DNA from 3 places in the Planococcus rifietoensis genome. Region 3 is predicted to be linked to each of the others. Evidence: riboswitches for the same ligand, from Rfam matches in the RefSeq annotation. Region 3 holds a riboswitch; each other region holds the start of a gene.

Region 1 (6,467 bases), 1.1 Mb from region 3:
AAAGACAAATTCGAAGCGAAAAAACGCCATATGGAACAAGTGGCGGCCACATTGCAAAAAGAATTCGGGGAACAAGCGATCGAACTCGAGCTCGAAGACCAATACTATAATATGCGTGAGAAAATCGAACCGGTGATGGCAATCGTCGATCAGGCCGAACAAGCGATGAAGACATTGGGGCTTTCCCCAGACATCATCCCTGTACGCGGTGGCACGGACGGATCCCAGTTATCCTATATGGGCTTGCCGACACCGAACATCTTCACAGGCGGCGAAAACTATCATGGCAAATTCGAGTTCATCTCCGCTGAAAACATGGAAAAAGCGACTCAAGTGATTGTGGAGGTCGCAAAGATCGCAAAATAAACGGTTTCCTCTATCCATTTCCCGGGAAATCTTTTCAGCACAATTCAACATAAAAAAGCAGCGGCTCAATGCCACTGCTTTTTTTAGGTTTCATGCAGTTTCAGGATTGTGTTAACAGTGCGTCAATTTTTTGGTCTTCATCCAAATATTGTTCGAGCAGCTCTTCCAATTTCTCTTGCTCATCAATTCCGGTCAAATCCACTTCGTACCAAGCTTGCAATTGCTCTCTCGTTAGCCGGTATTGTCCCACACCCGCTCCTGTATCGAAGTCAAATTGGACCCAATCCACATTGTCGATCAGCGTAAACAAATACGTTGCATTGCGGACCGCAGTTTCTTTATCCGATGATGCGGCTTGTGTCCAATCGTAAGAGACGATGATTCCATAAGGCTGTTGTTTCGTCTCCAATTCAAAGCCTGTAAAATGCTCTGCACCCGGCAGCATGTTAAGGGTATTGAAGACGGCACTGTTATTCCCAACTACCGCCCCTTCATACTCAAAGAGGTCTGGTTCCTCTGCCGCCAGCAGCGGGCTGCATGCGCCCATAATGAACAATACAGCAGCTAACAGCATGGCCGCAATAAGTATTTTCCTCAATTCAAGCTCTCCTCTAAGAAAGGTTTTTATGCACTGGCTCCCTTATTTTAAAATTCGATACGTTCGATTTTTGCGCCAGTCGATTCGACGCCTTTCATGTATTTGATGCGTTTCTGAACAGCGGTTTCGTTCACTTGCTCATCCGCATGGTATGAAGAACGAACCATCGGGCCGGCCTCGCAATGCTTGAAACCTTTGGCCAATGCGATTTCCTTCAATTCCTGGAATTCATCGGGGTGGTAATAACGGACGACATCCAAATGCTTCAATGTCGGCTGCAAATATTGTCCGATCGTCATGATGTCGACTTTGTGCGCCAATAAATCATCCATCGCTTCGATAATCTCTTCTCTCGTTTCACCAAGTCCGACCATGATGCTCGACTTCGTCGGGACATGCGGCGCGATTTCCTTGACCCGCAATAGCAATTCCAGCGAACGGTCGTAGGTAGCTCTTGCACGGACGCGCTTTGTCAGGCGGCGCACCGTTTCGATATTGTGGTTGAAAATATCCGGCTCGCTGCTCATTAACATATGCAGGCTTTCGTAATCGCCTTTCATATCGGACGGCAAGATTTCAACAGTGGTTTCCGGCATTTTCCGGTGAATGGCACGGACAGTTTCCGCAAAAACTGCAGCTCCGCCGTCTTTCAAATCATCACGGGCGACCGCTGTGACAACGACATGCTTCAAGTTCATGATCTCCGTCGATTCCGCTACACGCTCCGGCTCGCCCCAATCCAGTTCGTTCGGCAACCCAGTCTTGACGGCGCAGAACCGGCACGCTCTTGTACACGTATCCCCCAGGATCATGAAAGTCGCGGTGCGGCGTTCGCTCCAGCATTCATGGATGTTCGGGCATCTGGCTTCCTCACATACCGTGTTCAAATTTTTCTCCCGCATTAGTTTCTTCAGATCGTTATAAGTTTCATTGGTGTTTAGTTTCACTTTCAGCCATTCGGGTTTACGTTCACGCTGCTTTGCTTTTGTCATCGCATAAGTTCCCCTTTCTCTTCTCGTCGGTGGTTCCATTCTTCGCTCGCGTATTTGGCTTCGAGCACGCGCACGTCTTCCAATAGTTCAGCTGGTGGTTCGAATTTTTCCAGGCGGATGCCAAGCCCGGTTTCGAATCCAGACTTGAATGCCTGTTGCACTTCTTCCATGCTTGCCGGTTCCCCAATCAGCTCGTTGATCGCGACGGCGCGTGTGCGGAAAGCTTGTCGCGCCCTTTCCTTCACCGCTTCGCTCGGGTACACGAACAATTCGAACAACCGATTTTCATCCAGCTGCAGCGGAATCGAGCCGTGCTGCAAAATGATGCCTTGTTTTCTTGTCTGTGCGCTGCCGGCCGCTTTTCGACCCTCAACAGTCAGTTCATGCCAAGACGGTTCTTCAAAGCATACCGCTGAAGATTCTTTCGAAGGCTTCTTCTCCGCAGCTAGTTGTGCTTGAATCCCTAAATTGCGGTAACCTTCAAGCAAGCCTAGGGAAATGACCAAATACGCTTCTTTAACTGATTTCGGCATGGATGGATGATGTTCCGGAATCACTACGCTATAAGTCAATTCCTGATCGTGGAGTACGGCTTTTCCGCCGGTCTGCCTCCTGACCAGGGGGATGCCCATTTGCGCAGCTCGTTCAAGATCGATGCTGCCATTCAGTTTCTGGAAAAATCCCACTGAAATACCGGCTGGCGACCATCCATAAAATCGGAGCACAGGCTTCATACCCGTTTTGCGCTGCCAGTTCATCAATGCTTCGTCCATTGCCATATTGTATGCCGGCGTGCAAAGCCCCGACTCCATATAGCCCCATGTTTCCTCCAAAATGTCTCAACTCCTCTCAGCTTATGCATGACCCTAAAGCCCATAAAAAAACACCGCTTTCCCATGGGGAAGCGGTGTATGCAGACAAAAGGAAGCATACGTACCACTTCCCTACGCTGGCATGGTCCAGATCAGGTTCAAGGGGTCCAAGCATTCGCTCGTCTCAGCCAGTCAATTCCGGCTCCCCCAGTGGTCAGCTATGTATAGTTCTTCTCGAGCTTATCATTTCTTTTAAGAAATCTCAATATACTAAATAGTATTTTCTTTATATTTTTATCCAATTTATTCAAAAATATCCAAAAAAAGCTTTCCTTATGCGTTTTGCTGATAGGGAAAGCTTTATTATTAAATAATCGTCTTGCCGTTCTGTGCCAAAGCAAAGTGGATGCTGTGTTGAAGTGTACGGAAGCATTCATAGCCAGAGAGGTCTACGCCCGCTTCTGTAATCGTCATGCTGGTGTGCGGCGAAATGCCGGCCAGCACCGTTTTCGTGCCGATCAAATTCGCGGCAGACCCTAATTTTTCGATTAGCATCGCCGCATGCTGGTTGAAGCTTTCATTCAGCCCGGTCAAATCGAGGAGCAAGTAACGCGCTTTGTATTTCGGCAAATTCTCAAGCGTTTTGGTCAATAACTCTTCGGCACGCGCTTCATCATAGCGTCCGAGAAGCGGAACGACTACAATATCTTCGAGCACTGGAATAAGCGGCGAAGAAATTTCCCGGATCATGTCATGGAGATCCGCTGTCTTTTCATCCACCAGCTGTTCGAGTTCACGGATTTTCTCCGATTCTTTGCGGCGTGCCAGCGCATGGATGTTCTTGTCAATCGTCTCGTCTGACGGGAAATAGCGAATCAGGCATTCGTCATGCCCTTCGATCTGCGAGTGGACTACTTCATACCATATGCTGCGGTCCAGAAGCGAGCTGAAGATCCCTGCATAATGGGCCGGCAAAAAACTGCCGCCGGTCTTTTTTCCCTGTGCCAGATTAATCTGGTATTCCCAGCTATTTTTCAGCGTCACTTCCAAGGTGCCTGCTTCCACATCCAGGTTATGGATAGCAGCCACTCCCCAACCGGCCGATGCGTATGTATTGGTAATGAGGTCGGATGCTTTCATCACCGAAACCCCGCCCATCCCGTGGAAATAATCCCCGACTACCTGGCCTTGGCGAAACCCTGTCGACTCCAAAACGACAGCTGCCGCTTCTTCTCCAGAAATTTCCTCGATGGAATCAAAGAACATTTTCATTGCAGTGGAAGTCCAAAACAGTACAGAATTTTGGCCTTCGAACAGGAAGCGCCCTTGCGAGAGGTCCCATTCAAAATCCAGGCCGCCCACGTTCACCTTTGTTTGTTGAGTCATTGTATAGCCATCCTCCTTATTTAGCCCTATTAAATAATCATACGCCAGCCCGGTATCACCAGCAAGTTCTAATGTTTTAAAGCACTCCAATTAAGGAATAGATAGACAAGAACGCTAAAGGAGAGGTGCTAACGATGGCAGAAAAAGACCGTTTCAACGAAAAGGAACGAAAAACAAGCGACGGAGCTCCAATGGATAATCCTGAGCAAGTGAAAACAGATAAAGAAACCATGACCGAAATGCACGAAGAAGAAATGAACGTGGATTCCATCCCTTTGGAAGACTTGAAGCAGGATATGAAAGACGAAAAGAATCCCCGTGGCACAAAAGACGATTCAGCAAGCGAGGAAAAACATCCAGAATGATTTCTTCTGTGGGCTTCTTGCCCGCAGTTTTTCTGACGGACGATATTACCGCAAAGGAGAGATTTGAATGGCACAAGAAGAACTGAAACAGCAAGCATTGAAAATCTTGGAAGACAGCATGATCGGGACTTTGGCAACGATCAAAGACGATAAACCGCATTCACGTTATATGACGTTTTTCAATGACGAGTTTACTTTATATACGGCTACAAGCAAGCAAACGCAGAAAGTCGACGAACTCGAGAAAAACCCGAATGCCCACATCCTGCTCGGCTACGAAGGAGAAGGCGTCGGCGATAGCTTCCTTGAAATTGAAGGGCAAATGTCGCTGCGCGATGACCGCGAAATGATCGACAAAGTATGGAATGAGCACTTGACCGGCTGGTTTGACGGCCCTGAAGACCCGAACTTGATCATCTTGGCAATAACGCCGACGCGTGTTCGTTTGATGAACCGCAAAGGCAAAGATCCCCAAACAATCGAATTATAAAAAAAGCCTCCGATAGCGGAGGCTTTTTTACGTGCGCAATAAATCACGTAATCCTTCTTTATTGAATAGAAGATCTTGCAAATTGTATTCATCCAATACCGACAGATATGCGTGCAGCGCCTTGCCGAGGACGCCGCGCAGCCCGCAGATCGGGGAAATCGGGCACATATTGGTCTCCGGGTTAAAACATTCCACCAAGTGGAAATCTTCTTCCATCTTACGGACAACCTTGCCGACATTAATGTTCTCTGGACGGTCCGCCAATCGAATTCCGCCTCCCCTGCCCCTGACCGTTTCAATGAATCCTGCTTTGCCAAGTTCGAACGTCACTTTCATCAAATGATTTTTGGATATATGATAAGCATCGGAAATTTCCTGTATGGTTGTCAGTTTGCCGTCTTCTTTTGTTCCCAAATAGATGAGTACGCGCAATGAATAATCCGTATACATCGTCAATCTCATTGGTTTCACCTTCCCTGCACGTTTATTATACGCGCCGACATAATTTCTGGAAAGGAAACACATCTGTAGAATCGGGGCTTTTTTAGGCATGTATTCCATGTGTGACTTTTCTGTGAAATGAAATGTGTCTAAATTTTAAAGATGTATTTTAAATATATCTTTAAAATTTCTTTCGGTTTATAGTGGGATTATAGAAAACAAAAGGAGAGATTGACTATGTTATCCGAACAAACAAGAACCATCGTCAAATCCACTGCCCCTGTATTAGCTGAACACGGAAAAACCATCACCACCGTTTTTTACAGCAATATGTTTGAAGCGCATCCGGAACTCTTAAATATTTTTAACCAAGCCAACCAAAAACAAGGCCGCCAGCAAACGGCCCTTGCCAATACGGTATATGCCGCTGCTGTGCACATCGATAATCTCGAAGCAATCCTTCCAGCAGTCGTGCAGATCGCCAATAAACACGTCAGTCTTGGCGTTAAAGCTGAACATTACCCAATCGTCGGGGAATATTTGCTGAAAGCGATCAAAGAAGTGCTTGGCGACGCCGCGACAGATGACGTCATCAACGCTTGGGCAGAAGCATACGGCGTAATTGCCGATGTTTTCATCAGCATCGAAAACGGCATGTACGAAAAATCCGAAACCCAGGAAAACGGCTGGAGCTTCTTCAAAGACTTCACCATTGCACGCAAAGTGAAAGAAAGTGAAAACATCACTTCCTTCTATTTAAAACCAGCTGATGGCAAGAATGTGCCGAGCTACGAAGCGGGTCAATACATCACGGTCCGCCTCGCAATCCCTGGAGAAGAGTTCCTTTTCAACCGTCAATACAGCTTGTCCCAAGCATCACGTCCGGATGAGTTCCGCATTTCCGTCAAACGTGAAGCTGACAATGACCCGAACGGCATGGTGTCTGTTTATTTGCATGAACACATGAACGAAGGCGACCGCATCGAAGTCAGCGCACCTGCCGGCGAATTCGTGCTC
Region 2 (6,467 bases), 99 kb from region 3:
TCCTTTTCGCTCGGCAGTTCGTGCTTGAAAACCGTGTAGATCATTGCGCCGGAAACGAGCGAGAAGACGATCGATTTGAAAAGCGGCGTCAGTTCAGTCGTCAAAGCGACGATCCAGCCGGCGACAATTCCGACAGCCAATATATAGCGGCCGTATTTATTGTATTCCACGGGAAACTTCCGCCACATGTCATGAGCGACCGCCATGAAATGCGGACCGATCGCGACGCAGTAAAACAAAGCTTGAACAGCTGATACTTCAAATGACAGCACAGAGTAGGAAACGAGCGCATTATAGAAAGCATAGAACACGATGACCGACCAGAAAGTAGAGGTATGGGAAATGTAATTTTGCTGGATGACGATTTGAATGCCGACAAACAAGACGACACCGAGAAGGCCGACGAAATAGATTTCCGACTCCATCGTCAACTGCCGGTATGGTTCTTCGATGGCGGCTTGCTGTTTATGAAGAGTAGGGAGCAAGTAAATGAAAATATACGAAACGGCAAGCCCGCCTGAAAACGAGAACCATTTCACTTGCTTCAGTTTATCTCGAGGCACCAGGACGCTCGCGAAGAAATGGATCAAGATGAATACAATACCGATCAAAAACGGAATCAACAGCATGACCCAAGCCTCCTGTCAGATGGAATGATCTGGTGAAATGGCGAGCTTTTGTTAAATTAAAGGGTACTATAAATTACGTAAATTGATTTTCTATATTGTACTGCTTCGTTTAGAAATAATGAAGCCGCTTTTACATAATTTTAGCAAAAAACTAACCGACTTGGCCTTGGCGATTCGATTTGTGAAACTTTCTGGTTGCATTTTTTCTGTAACGGGTTTATATTGTGTGAGGCATCAATTAATGAGGGGTCAATTAATAACCCTCAAAACAATTAGGATAGAAAAAGGAGCAATTTACCATGAACACACTGCAAAACAAAAAAACCAATGATTTCAATGAAATCGTCAATGGACGCCGTTCCATTAAACAATACGACCCGGATGTGAAAATCAGCCGCGAGGAAATGACCGAGATCCTGGAACAGGCGTCCACAGCGCCTTCTTCCATCAATATGCAGCCTTGGCGTTTTGTTGTTATCGACAGCGCAGAAGGAAAAGAAAAGCTTGCGCCGCTGGCATCTTTCAACTTGGAAAAAGTAATGAGTGCATCAGCTGTTATCGCCGTGTTCGGCGACCTCAACAACATTGAGTACGCAGAAGAGATTTATGGCAAAGCCGTAGAACTCGGTTATATGCCCGAAGAAGTGAAAGAATTCCAAGTCGGCTACTTCAAACCTTTGTACGAAGGCATGTCCAAAGAGCAAATGAAAGACATCGTGCTGTTGGACTCAGGGCTTGTATCCATGCAATTGATGCTCGTTGCCCGTGCATTTGGCTACGACACCAACCCAATCGGTGGCTACGACAAGCAGAAGATCGCTGAGACGTTCGGCCTGGACAAAGAGCGTTATGTGCCAGTCATGCTTCTTACGATTGGCAAAGCCGCCAACGAAGGCTTCCAGTCGTACCGCTTGCCGGTCGAGGCGACCACGACCTGGAGCTAAGCCAGACGACCTTGAGTATTCGGGAGTTATGTATTATATTTGACTGGTCAATGAATAGTGGGCACAGCTATCAATTGACTTCATCGATCATTTAGGAGGTCTTTCAATGCCGTGTTCATTTTCAAAGCAGGAACAAGTGCTGCACCAGTTTAAGGGTCTGACCAATCAGATCAGCCCGAAGTTTGAGCGTTGCACAGGCATCAGTGCGTCGCGTTATGAGTTATTGTCGCAGCTTTATAAAGTTGACGAAATCAACCAGTCAACGTTACAAAAATTGGTCAATATCGATAGCGCCGCGGTCACGCGCCATTTAAAGCAGCTTGAAGCGAGCGGCATGGTCACAAAGCGCAGAAATCCAGAAGACAATCGTGTAATCTTTGTCAGCCTGACCGATGAAGGACGCGAGCGCATCGTCGAATACCGGAAAGAAAATACAGGCTTCGTCAAGCAAATGCTCCACGATTTCACGTCTGAGGAAGTCGATGCGCTTAGCGATATGTTGCGGCGCATGCAAGACAATATCGTTGATTATTAAAAATACAGATTAAAGGATGGCGAAATGAAATGATGATTATCCACGCACATTTGCAAGTAAAACCTGACCAGGAACAAGCCTTTTTAAACGAAAGCAAAATTTTGATCGACGCATCGCGTCAAGAACCGGGCAATGTTCAATACGATTTGATGAAATCAGTGGAGAAGGACGGCCATTTCACAATGGTGGAAGTATGGAAAGATGCGCAAGCAATCGAAGCCCATAACGCGAGTGAACATTTCACGGCTTTCTCCAAAAAAGCAGCTGGATTCATGAGCGCGCCGATGGAACTGAAAGTCTATAGCGGTGAAGCTGTCCGGATGTAAGAAAAGCTTGTTCGTTTAAACGAGATGCCAGGCAATGCTTGAACATCTTGGTGAACTGTGACAAGATAGACCTTGAAAGACAAATGCTAATTTCATAAAACACATGTGGGGGAATCGGTGTTGCCGATTGAGAGAATATCCGTGAGATATTGACCCTTGGAACCTGAACTGGCTAATACCAGCGGAGGGAACATATTCAAATCGGTCTATTCTGCGATGATATGCGCCCAAGGTTTCTATAACCTTGGGCGCTTTTTTGTATCCGCAATTGGATATGTCCCCTGAATCAGCTTCTGAAATCATCTTTTATGAATTCATTCAAAGGGGGAAACAAGATGAAAAAATGGACGATTGCCATTGCACCGGTGTTGCTGATCGCGGCATGCACAGAAGAAGCGGAAAGTCCGGGCAGCGACGTGGCGAATGAACAACAGGAATTAGAAGAAGTGACGATGGTGTTGGATTGGACGCCAAATACCAATCACACCGGCTTGTATGTGGCACAGCAAAAGGGCTATTTTGAAGAGCAAGGGCTAGATGTCGAGATCATCTTGCCGGGTGAAGCGGGCGCCAATCAATTGGTCGCTTCCAACCAGGCGGAATTCGGCATCGGCGCACAGGAAAGCTTGACGGAAGCGAGAGTGCAAGACATTCCGATCGTCTCGATTGCGGCGCTCATTCAGCACAACACGTCCGGATTTGCATCCCCTAAAGACAAAGGCATCGAGTCGCCGAGCGATTACGAAGGGAAAACTTACGGCGGCTGGGGAGCGCCAGTCGAAAAAGCGGTGCTCGGGTCCATCATGGAACAGGAAGGGGCTGATGTGGAAAACGTCGACATCGTCAATATCGGCAATAGCGACTTTTTCACGGCGGTCGAACGCGACATCGATTTTGCTTGGATCTATTACGGCTGGACGGGCATTGAAGCCGAACTGCGCGGCGATGAATTGAACATGCAGTATTTGACGGACTACTCGGACAAACTGGATTATTACACACCGATCCTAATGACTAATGAAAACTTGATTGCAAAAGATCCGGAAACCGTTCGTGCATTCACCAAAGCAGTGTCGCAAGGCTACGAATTCGCCATCGATGAGCCTGAACAAGCAGCTGAGATCTTGATCGAGTCGGTCCCGGATTTGGATCCGGAACTGGTGAAAGCGAGCCAAGAATGGCTGTCGCCGAAATATCAGGACGATGCCGCGAAATTCGGCGAACAGCAAGAGCAAGTGTGGGCGGATTACGCTGCGTGGATGTTCGACAACGGGCTACTGGATGAGGAATTGGACGTGGAGCAGGCGTACACCAATGAATTTTTACCGGAGGAGGAAAACTGATGGGCAATGCATTATTAAGTATTCAAATCATCCCGAAAACGAAAAACGGGGAAGACGTCATTCCATATGTAGACAAAGCGATCGCCGTCATTGAAAAGTCGGGCGTCCCGTACCAAGTCAATCCACTGGAGACGACGATGGAAGGGGATCTGGCGCAGTTGTTTTCGATCGTTGAGGAAATGAACGAGGCGATGATCGAAAACGGCAGTTCGAACGTCATCTCCCAAATCAAAGTGCTGTATCAGCCGAGCGGTGCCTCGATGGATAAATTGACGGAGAAATACCGGCCGTGATGATTGTGCGAAAAGGATGGAGACCGGTTCTGGTCCTCATCCTTTTATTGATCGTCTGGCAAGCGCTGGTGCCGCTGTTTGAAGTGCCAGAGTGGTTGCTTCCGACCCCTTATCAGATCGGGGTAGAAGCGGTAAACAGTTGGCCGAATTACAGCGGGCATTTGCTTGCGACGATCCGATTATCGATCCTCGGCTTTTTCATCGGATCGTCGATCGGCCTTGGCGTCGCGATGATTCTTCATCTCGTGCCGAAACTGCGGGAGACTTTTTATCCTTTGCTGATTTTATCGCAAAATATCCCGATTATCGTTTTGGCGCCGCTATTGGTCATTTGGTTCGGCTTCGGCTTGTTGCCGAAACTGATCATCATCATTCTCGTGTGCTTTTTCCCGATCACCATCGCGGCACTTGATGGGTTCAGGCAGACGAGCGGCGAATTGCTTCATTATATGAAAATGGCAGGAGCCGACAGACGCCAGATTTTTTGGAAGCTCGAATGGCCGCATGCGATGCCGTCGATTTTCTCGGGCTTGAAAATTGCGGCGACCTATAGCGTCATGGGTGCCGTCATTTCCGAATGGCTCGGTGCGCAGGAGGGCATTGGCGTCTATATGACGCTCGCCTCGTCGTCGTTCCGGACGACGCAAGTATTTGTCGCGATCTTGTTGATCATGAGTTTGAGCATGCTGTTTTTCGCGGCGATTGTGTTACTCGAAAAGTGGATCATCCGCTGGAAAACGAGCGGGGGAGGGAATTTGAATGGCTGAATTGGCGATTGAACAATTGACGAAAAGCTTTGACGGGACCGAAGTGCTGAAAGAGTTATCATTGAATATAGGAGACGATGAATTTGTCGCCGTGCTCGGCCCTTCCGGCAGCGGCAAAAGCACGTTATTTCATTTAATTGGCGGGCTTTATGAGCCGGATGCAGGAAGTATTCTATTGGGCGGCGAGAACATCAACGGCCAAAAAGGCTCCGTCAGCTATATGCCGCAAAGCCCGTCGCTGCTTCCGTGGCGCACCGTGCTGGACAATGTTTTGTTAGGGGCTGAGATCGCTGGACACAAAGATCAGCAAGCAGCTATTCAAATGATGGAAAAAGCAGGACTGGCAGGTTATGAGCAATCTTATCCGCACCAATTGTCCGGCGGAATGAAGCAGCGCGCCGCCTTTATCCGTAGCCTCTTAAGCCCACAGCCACTCATTTTGCTGGACGAGCCGTTTTCAGCGCTGGATGAATTCACCCGTTCAGAAATGCAAAAATGGCTGCTTGATATTTGGCAGCACAATAAACGCTCGATTCTTTTCGTCACGCATAATATAGAAGAAGCTTTGTTTCTCGCAGACCGCATTCTGGTGTTATCGGAAAAACCTGCGCGTGTCGTCGCTGAGTTTAAAGTGGGTTTCGCGAGGCCGAGAGCAGAAGACATCACTTTGACAGAAGAGTTTCTGCAATACAAGAAGGACATTTATAAAGTACTGAAGAAAGAGGAACCAAAATAGAGATAGAGAAGGCCGCTGAGATTTCTCGGCGGCCTTCTCTATTCCCTTGGTGAATTTTTCTCTTCGTTTGGATTGTTTGTTATCCATTTCCGTAATAGGCGATTGAATTCTGTTGCTTGCTGAATTGGCCAATCATGTCGAGCGCCTGGAATAAGCATTCCGACCGCATTCGGCATGACAACAGGAGCCATTTTAGTCGAAGCGATTATGGCGCGCGATTCGTACTCTCCAGCCGCAAACAGTGCGGGCTTGCAGAAAGAACTATACGATGCATCGAGACGGAAGCGAATGATTTCCTTAAATATGGCTTCATATGTCTCGCGCGTTAGCAGTTGATAATTGGAGATGAAGTCAGGGATCTTTTGAGGTGGCAGGAGATAACGTTCGCGGGCCATCTTTTTGAGATGCGAAGTATTGTGTATGTTCCGCTGCACAGCGCATGATTGCAGTTTCAATAAAAACCCGTAACGCAACGGCTGGACCGTGATGCCGCTAATAAAGAGGCTCAATACTTTTTCTGGGAAACGCTTAGCCAATTCCAAGGCGACATGGCCTCCTAAAGAAAGTCCCACTATATGGACAGCTCGATCCTTAATAACTTGATGGGCAATTTGTTCGGCACTATCCGCTAAACTGACCCAAGGTATCGCGGCACTTTTTCCGTGTCCAGGCAAATCAACCATAATCAATTGATGATCGGAAAATGCGTATTCTTGTTGCCACCATATCCAACTGCTTGCGCCAAGCCCGTGGATGAAGAGTATGGGTTCCGCTTCAGTAAACGTGGACTCTGAGTAAGCGATCATATTAGACACTCCTCGGTTTCTTTTTTTAAAACCAATCGATCAAATGCTTCATTCCTTAGAAATGTGGCAGGTTTTTTAGGGTCTTGAA
Region 3 (6,467 bases):
TTTAAAATGCTCGATCGCCTGGCCCAGGACAAAGGCAATCAAAGGGATTGTGTCATTTCCCGACATTTCGATTCCAATGATGCTTTTGACACCAAACGGATGATGGACGGCTTTCTTGCCGTCAAACTCATCGTCGATGATACCGTATTCAGTGAAGATCGCATGACTGAAATCTTTGCGTTCACTATAAAAGAAAAGAAATTCGATTTTATCTTTGAAATTAAACGGTTTATACGCCGTTTTCGCTGTCTTTACCATAGCCGGAATATTCATTGCCGGCTCTCCATCCATCAATTCAATATAGCGGATCCCTTGTTCCGTAGTTTTCAATGGTTTAACTCCTTCTCTGTATGTCCATCTTTCGCCATTTTTCAAGTCATTCCCATTCTCATCTCGTTAGCCTTATTATAAGAAAAACCTTTTTAAAAACACAAGCAAGAGCTTTTTCCCTTTATGCGCACGCGATAAACATTTCCGTAGCCAAGCCGCATTATGGCCGCCCGTTAAATTCTCTGGAATGCTTCATATGCCTAACTGTACCACCCATCGGGGACAAAATATAATTCTCCAGTCCCTCAACCCATCATTTAACTGCTTCAAGCCATTTTTTCTTGTTTCAGCTTCCTAAGCACTGCCGCATGCTTATATCCTGTAAAATTACATAATAATCAGTTAAATCCAGCCGTGTCAGCATGCGTCTTATTTTTTGAAATTAAATGAAAGCGCTTCAGAAACTGCGCCACTTGAAGTTTTTGACCGGCAACTATAATGATCAAAAAGGAGAGATTTTTTATGACAGCAACAACTAAAGGTTTAGAAGGTGTAGTCGCAACACAATCGGCGATCAGTTCGATCATCGATGATACCCTTACATACGTCGGCTACAATATCGACGATCTAGCGGACAACGCCAGCTTCGAAGAAGTAATCTACCTCTTGTGGCACCAGCGTTTGCCGAAGGCAGACGAACTCGCGGAGCTGAAACAGCAGCTCGCGGACAACATGGCGGTACCGCAAGCGGTGCTCGACCACTTCAAGACATACGACATCAAGCACGTCCATCCAATGGCGGCACTGCGCACAGCGGTCTCCATGCTCGGCCTCTTCGACGAAGAAGCGGAAGTGATGGAAGATGCGGCGAACTACCGCAAAGCGATCAAAATCCAGGCGAAGATCTCGACGCTCGTGACGGCCTTCGGCCGCATCCGCGCCGGCAAAGAACCGATCCAACCGAAAACGGATTACAGCTTCGCAGCGAACTTCCTGTACATGCTGTCTGGCGAAGAGCCAAAAGACATCGAAGTCGAAGCGTTCAATAAAGCGCTTGTGCTTCACGCAGACCACGAACTGAACGCTTCGACGTTCACGGCGCGTGTCGCAGTCGCTACTTTGTCGGATGTCTATTCCGGCGTGACAGCAGCGATCGGCGCTTTGAAAGGCCCGCTTCATGGCGGCGCCAACGAGCAAGTGATGAAGATGCTCACAGAAATCGGATCGGTCGACAACGTCGAGCCGGTCATCAAAGAAAAACTGGCGAACAAAGAGAAAATCATGGGCTTCGGCCACCGTGTCTACCAAAAAGGCGACCCGCGTGCGAAGCATTTGTGCGAAATGTCGCAAAAGCTCACTGAGCTTCGCGGCGAATCGAAATGGTATGACATGTCCGTGAAAATCGAAGAATTGGTAACGAGCGAAAAACCGCTTCCGCCAAACGTCGATTTCTACTCGGCTTCGGTCTATCACTCGTTGAACATCGAGCATGATTTGTTCACGCCGATCTTCGCGGTCTCCCGTGCGTCGGGCTGGCTTGCGCACATCCTGGAGCAATACTCGAACAACCGCCTGATCCGCCCGCGTGCGGAATACATCGGGCCTGGCATGCAAACTTACGTGTCGGTTGAAGAACGTTAAATCGATCAGCATAAGCTTGAGCCTCCCCTTCGATTGGGTGTATGGCTCAAGCTTTTCTATTTGCCCGGCTAGCCCCCTTTGGTTGTTTCAAGGATTTCATTGTGGCTATAATAACAGGAAAGACATACCAAAACATCGATAATAGGAGGCACGCCCATGAATCATACAGAGAGCGGCTGGAAACTGCACAATAGTTATGCAGGCCTGCCCAAAACCTTATATGCCCCAATGGAAGCCAACCCGGTCCCGTCACCTGAACTCGTTATCGCGAACCGAGCATTGGCAAAATCACTTGGCCTGGACCCGCAACAGCTAGACAGCCCTGAATCCCTGCAAATGTTTGCAGGCAATCAATTTCCTGAAGGCAGCTTCCCGCTCGCCCAAGCCTATGCCGGCCATCAATTCGGCCAATTTACGATGCTCGGCGACGGCCGTGCCATCTTAATCGGCGAACAGCAAACACCGGATGGCGAGATTTTCGATGTCCAATTAAAAGGCGCCGGCATCACGCCTTTTTCCAGAAGCGGAGACGGCCGCGCGGCACTCGGGCCCATGTTGCGGGAATACATGATCAGCGAAAGCATGCATGCGCTCGGGATTCCAACGAGCAGAAGCCTTGCAGTCGTATTGACAGGAGAAAAGATTCAGCGCTACTTTGCAGAGCCTGGAGCGATCCTGACGCGTGTGGCTTCAAGCCATATCCGTGTCGGCACTTTTCAATTCGCAGCGAAATACCGTTCGACTGAAGATTTGAAAGCTTTAGCGGATTATACGATCAAACGGCATTTCCCAGACATCACCGGGCCAGACCGCTATATCGAATTATTCCGCCAGACAGCGCAGCGGCAAGCTTCACTCATCGCGAAATGGCAGCTCGCCGGTTTTGTCCACGGCGTTATGAATACGGACAATATGGCGATCAGCGGCGAAACGATCGACTACGGCCCATGCGCTTTTCTGGACCGCTTCGACGAATCCGCGGTCTTCAGCTCGATCGATGCTGGCGGCCGTTATGCTTATCGTAACCAGCCGCTCATCGGCGGATGGAATTTAGCGCGTTTTGCAGAGTCCCTGTTTCCTCTTTTAAATGAGATTCCGGAAAAACAGGCTTTGTCTTCTCTCCAAGGAGCGCTTGAGGAATATATAAGTTCAGAAAAACGATTGTATTTATCAGGCATGCGCGAAAAATTGGGCTTGTTTACCGAAGCGCCAGGAGATGAACAATTAATCGATGACTTGCTGGCATTGATGCAGGAAAAGCAAGCGGATTATACTAATACATTCCGTTTCTTGACTTTCGAAGCAGTGGAAGAGCCCCAACTGGCAAACGACCCGGCTTTTAAAGACTGGCATAGCCGCTATAAAGCCCGCCAACAGCAAGAAGGCCGTTCAGCACAAGAAATCCTGGAATTGATGAAAAACCGAAATCCAGCTGTCATCCCGCGCAACCACCGCGTGGAAGCAGCATTGGGAGCAGCGGCGCAAGGCGATTATGAAGTGATGGAAAAGCTTTTGGATATCCTTCGAAATCCATATGCCCATTCCGAAGAGCAGCTGCCCTATACAGCCCCTCCACCGCCTTCAACGCCTCCATACCAGACTTATTGCGGAACATGAACCAAAAAATCCCCTGCCTCTTCATCGGCAGGGGGTTTTCTCTATTGCGCTTGGCTGGTTGATCACTGTCCGTCTGTGACTTCAGTGACACTGACCATTTTGACTTCGTTCATCTTGAATTGGTAATACGTATCGTTGTCGCCGATAAATTCGCGGAAATCATCCGCATCCAAACCGCTGACTGCTTGTTTCGGGGTATCGGCTTCGACGGTGTTGACCGCTTCGACGCCTGCGCCGAAATGATAAACGACACGGAATTTTTTTGTTGATGCCATAATAAATGGATTCCTCCTCAAATGCTTGTCTGCTTTAGGTTTACCCGATTTTTCAGGGAGTATTCACCTCTGCCGTCATTTTCTCATTGTCGATGAAAATAGTAGAATTCCTTTACTTGGAAAAGTATTTGGCTTAGACTTTAGCCATCGGGCAAACCCGACACGTAAAACCACATACCGTTTTTCTGCACTGGGGGTGCATGTTTTGCTGAGATGAGAGCTTTCGCTCCGATCCCTTATGACTCGATCAGGTTAGGACCTGCGTGAGGAAGTGCGGTGACTTTCCGACATGACGACGAAATACGGAATAGTGGCTGCATCTTCACGGATGTGGCTTTTTTGTGCATATTTTTAGGAGGGATTCTAAATGGAACCAACTTCATGCGGCACCAGCCCGATCGTCGGATTTCGCTTTTCCTTGCATCCGATGAGCGGCAATTTCATCAGCATCATCAAAAGCGCGTTAAAGGACACCGACACGTCCAATGTGTGGATGCAAACCGATGATGTCTCCACCGTCATTCGGGGCAAACAACAGCATGTCTTTAATGTCGCGAAGGCTCTCGCTCTTCATGCGGCGAAGACGAAGGAACATATCGCCCTGTCCGGCACCTTTTCAGCTGGATGTCCTGGAGATACCGCAGGTAATGCGTATTTGGAGGCGCCGGATGAACCGGCAAATCAAGACGACAGTAAGCAATACGTTTCATCGCAATTCGCGCTTTACCCGATGAACAATCCCGATTATATGGAAGTTATCTACCGCGAAGTGGAACGTGCAAAAGAGTTTGGGGTATGGAACGATTCCATGCATTACGCTAGCGGCATCCACGGGGATATTCATGAAGTCTTTTCTTTTTACGAAACGAGCTTTTCCAGCGCGCGCTCCACTAAATACCCCCATCTCGTGATGACCGTATCCATGAGCATCAACAGCCCTTCACATAAAACAGGCGCTGAAGATTTTTCTTAAAGAATAAATTACCTCGTGACCCTAGATTTTGGTCTAAAAAAACATCCCCGCAGTTGGATCGTTCACTGCAGGGATGTTTTTTGGTTTACATAATATTATTATCAACCTGTTTTCAGCTGTCGATTTTACCGTAAGTGATTTCGTCCTCATCCTGGACATCAACGCCGTTTTTCACGTGGACAATCGTCCGTAAAATCAACTTGGCATTCACGTTCTCCAGCACCCACCGCTCATCTGGGACAATCTCGAATTGCTGCATGACGGTGTTCTTCGATTTCACGGATCCCGCAAATTCCAAGCTCTGCTTGGCAACTGGCGTTTCATAAAAATCGAAATCGCTGTCTTCCCGGTAATCTTCCACTAAACGAATCACTTGCAGTTCGATATAATCGATTTCCTGATCGCCGCTTCCACCGTCTAAATAGACGGTCCCATTTAATGTTTCGCCTTCTTCAAGATGCGGCCTTTCTACTACTGTGTCCACTTTGACCGAACCGATGCCGATCGAAGATAAAAAGTCTTTGAATTTCATAAAAATCTATACCCCCAAAATTTGATAATTCTCCATACCACTTTCCTGCATCCTGTAAACAGAAAGCTTAAAGCTCGGTGTAGTCGTATTGATTATCCAAGTTTGTCTCATAGCGGTTATAACGCCGCTTGAACAGCTTGTATAGATGGCTGACGATGACCCGCAGCAACGCATACATCGGAATCCCCAAAATGACTCCGACGACGCCAAACAAGGAGCCTGCCGTCAACAGGACGAAAATGATCGTGACAGGGTGGATATACATCGTCTTGCCCATTACTTGCGGCGAGATCAAATTGCCTTCCACCAACTGCACGACGGTCCACACAATCGCCAGTTTCACCAGCATGAACGGCGAAGTGACGAGTGCGATGATCGCAGCGGGCGTAATCGCTATAGCTGGACCGATATAAGGAACGATGCTTGTCACCATTGCCAGCGCGCCGAGCAGCAGTGCATAATCCATACCGATGATTAAAAAGCCGATGTAAACCATGACGCCAATACAGAAGGCGACGATGAGCTGGCCCTGGATATATGCCCCCAATTGCTTGTCTGCGTCCTTTAACACTTCTCTTGTATCATCCCGAAATCTTGGCGGCAGCAATTTCAGGAAATAGCCTGGAAGCTTGTCGCCGTCTTTCAATAGATAAAACAGGATGAACGGCACGATGACAATCGACAGGATGACGCCCGTAATGGTCGAAATCCAGCTGGTGACGCGAGCGATGATGCCCGTCACTGTCGCTTGTAGTGTATCCGCAATGCTGGTCGGCAAGGTGGCAATCAATGCTTCGATGTTGAAGCTCGAATCCCGGTAATAATCACCAACAAAGGAATTGCGCAAGAATTGGTCGATATTATTCAATAAGCGCATGAAATAATCCGGAAATTCTTCGATCAAGTTCTGAAACTGATCCCTTAAAAAGGGGAAAACAAGGACGCTCAACAACGTCAAGAGCCCGATGCCCCCGAGGAAGATAATGAGAATCCCCCAAATTCTCGGGATCTTGAACCGTTCCAGCAACCGCAGCACCGGACGCAGCAAGTAATACAAAATAAGCGCCAGGACGACCGGCAAGACAACCGTTTTCATGAATACATTGAGCGGATTGAAGATAAATGATACTTCCCTGAAGATGAACACGACAAGCCCGAT

Evidence for each region. A riboswitch is a leader RNA that binds a small molecule or an ion and turns the genes downstream of it on or off. The one in region 3 is predicted to bind thiamine pyrophosphate.
Region 1: linked by a shared signal. The riboswitch ahead of AUC31_RS12675 (lipoate--protein ligase family protein) and the one ahead of AUC31_RS07345 (YkoF family thiamine/hydroxymethylpyrimidine-binding protein) in region 3 are both predicted to bind thiamine pyrophosphate.
Region 2: linked by a shared signal. The riboswitch ahead of AUC31_RS06830 (ABC transporter substrate-binding protein) and the one ahead of AUC31_RS07345 (YkoF family thiamine/hydroxymethylpyrimidine-binding protein) in region 3 are both predicted to bind thiamine pyrophosphate.

Annotation. Positions count from the first base shown of each region.
Region 1 covers NZ_CP013659.2:2,566,572-2,573,038, forward strand. Annotated here, with positions in the region: gene pepT (peptidase T) at 1-366, shown strand, start outside; gene AUC31_RS12665 (DUF4825 domain-containing protein) at 467-964, opposite strand; gene lipA (lipoyl synthase) at 1,012-1,956, opposite strand; gene AUC31_RS12675 (lipoate--protein ligase family protein) at 1,953-2,792, opposite strand; TPP riboswitch at 2,881-2,987, opposite strand; gene AUC31_RS12680 (STAS domain-containing protein) at 3,135-4,154, opposite strand; gene AUC31_RS12685 (hypothetical protein) at 4,289-4,519, shown strand; gene AUC31_RS12690 (pyridoxamine 5'-phosphate oxidase family protein) at 4,587-5,009, shown strand; gene AUC31_RS12695 (RrF2 family transcriptional regulator) at 5,037-5,471, opposite strand; gene hmpA (NO-inducible flavohemoprotein) at 5,688-6,467, shown strand, end outside.
Region 2 covers NZ_CP013659.2:1,390,077-1,396,543, forward strand. Annotated here, with positions in the region: gene AUC31_RS06810 (hypothetical protein) at 1-629, opposite strand, end outside; gene AUC31_RS06815 (nitroreductase family protein) at 929-1,573, shown strand; gene AUC31_RS06820 (MarR family winged helix-turn-helix transcriptional regulator) at 1,680-2,108, shown strand; gene AUC31_RS06825 (putative quinol monooxygenase) at 2,138-2,434, shown strand; TPP riboswitch at 2,532-2,641, shown strand; gene AUC31_RS06830 (ABC transporter substrate-binding protein) at 2,770-3,777, shown strand; gene AUC31_RS06835 (thiamine-binding protein) at 3,777-4,070, shown strand; gene AUC31_RS06840 (ABC transporter permease) at 4,070-4,837, shown strand; gene AUC31_RS06845 (ABC transporter ATP-binding protein) at 4,830-5,573, shown strand; gene AUC31_RS06850 (alpha/beta fold hydrolase) at 5,612-6,379, opposite strand.
Region 3 covers NZ_CP013659.2:1,488,799-1,495,265, forward strand. Annotated here, with positions in the region: gene AUC31_RS07325 (hypothetical protein) at 1-330, opposite strand, end outside; gene citZ (citrate synthase) at 793-1,911, shown strand; gene AUC31_RS07335 (protein adenylyltransferase SelO) at 2,068-3,528, shown strand; gene AUC31_RS07340 (hypothetical protein) at 3,591-3,803, opposite strand; TPP riboswitch at 3,986-4,090, shown strand; gene AUC31_RS07345 (YkoF family thiamine/hydroxymethylpyrimidine-binding protein) at 4,171-4,776, shown strand; gene AUC31_RS07350 (sporulation protein) at 4,889-5,308, opposite strand; gene AUC31_RS07355 (AI-2E family transporter) at 5,376-6,467, opposite strand, start outside.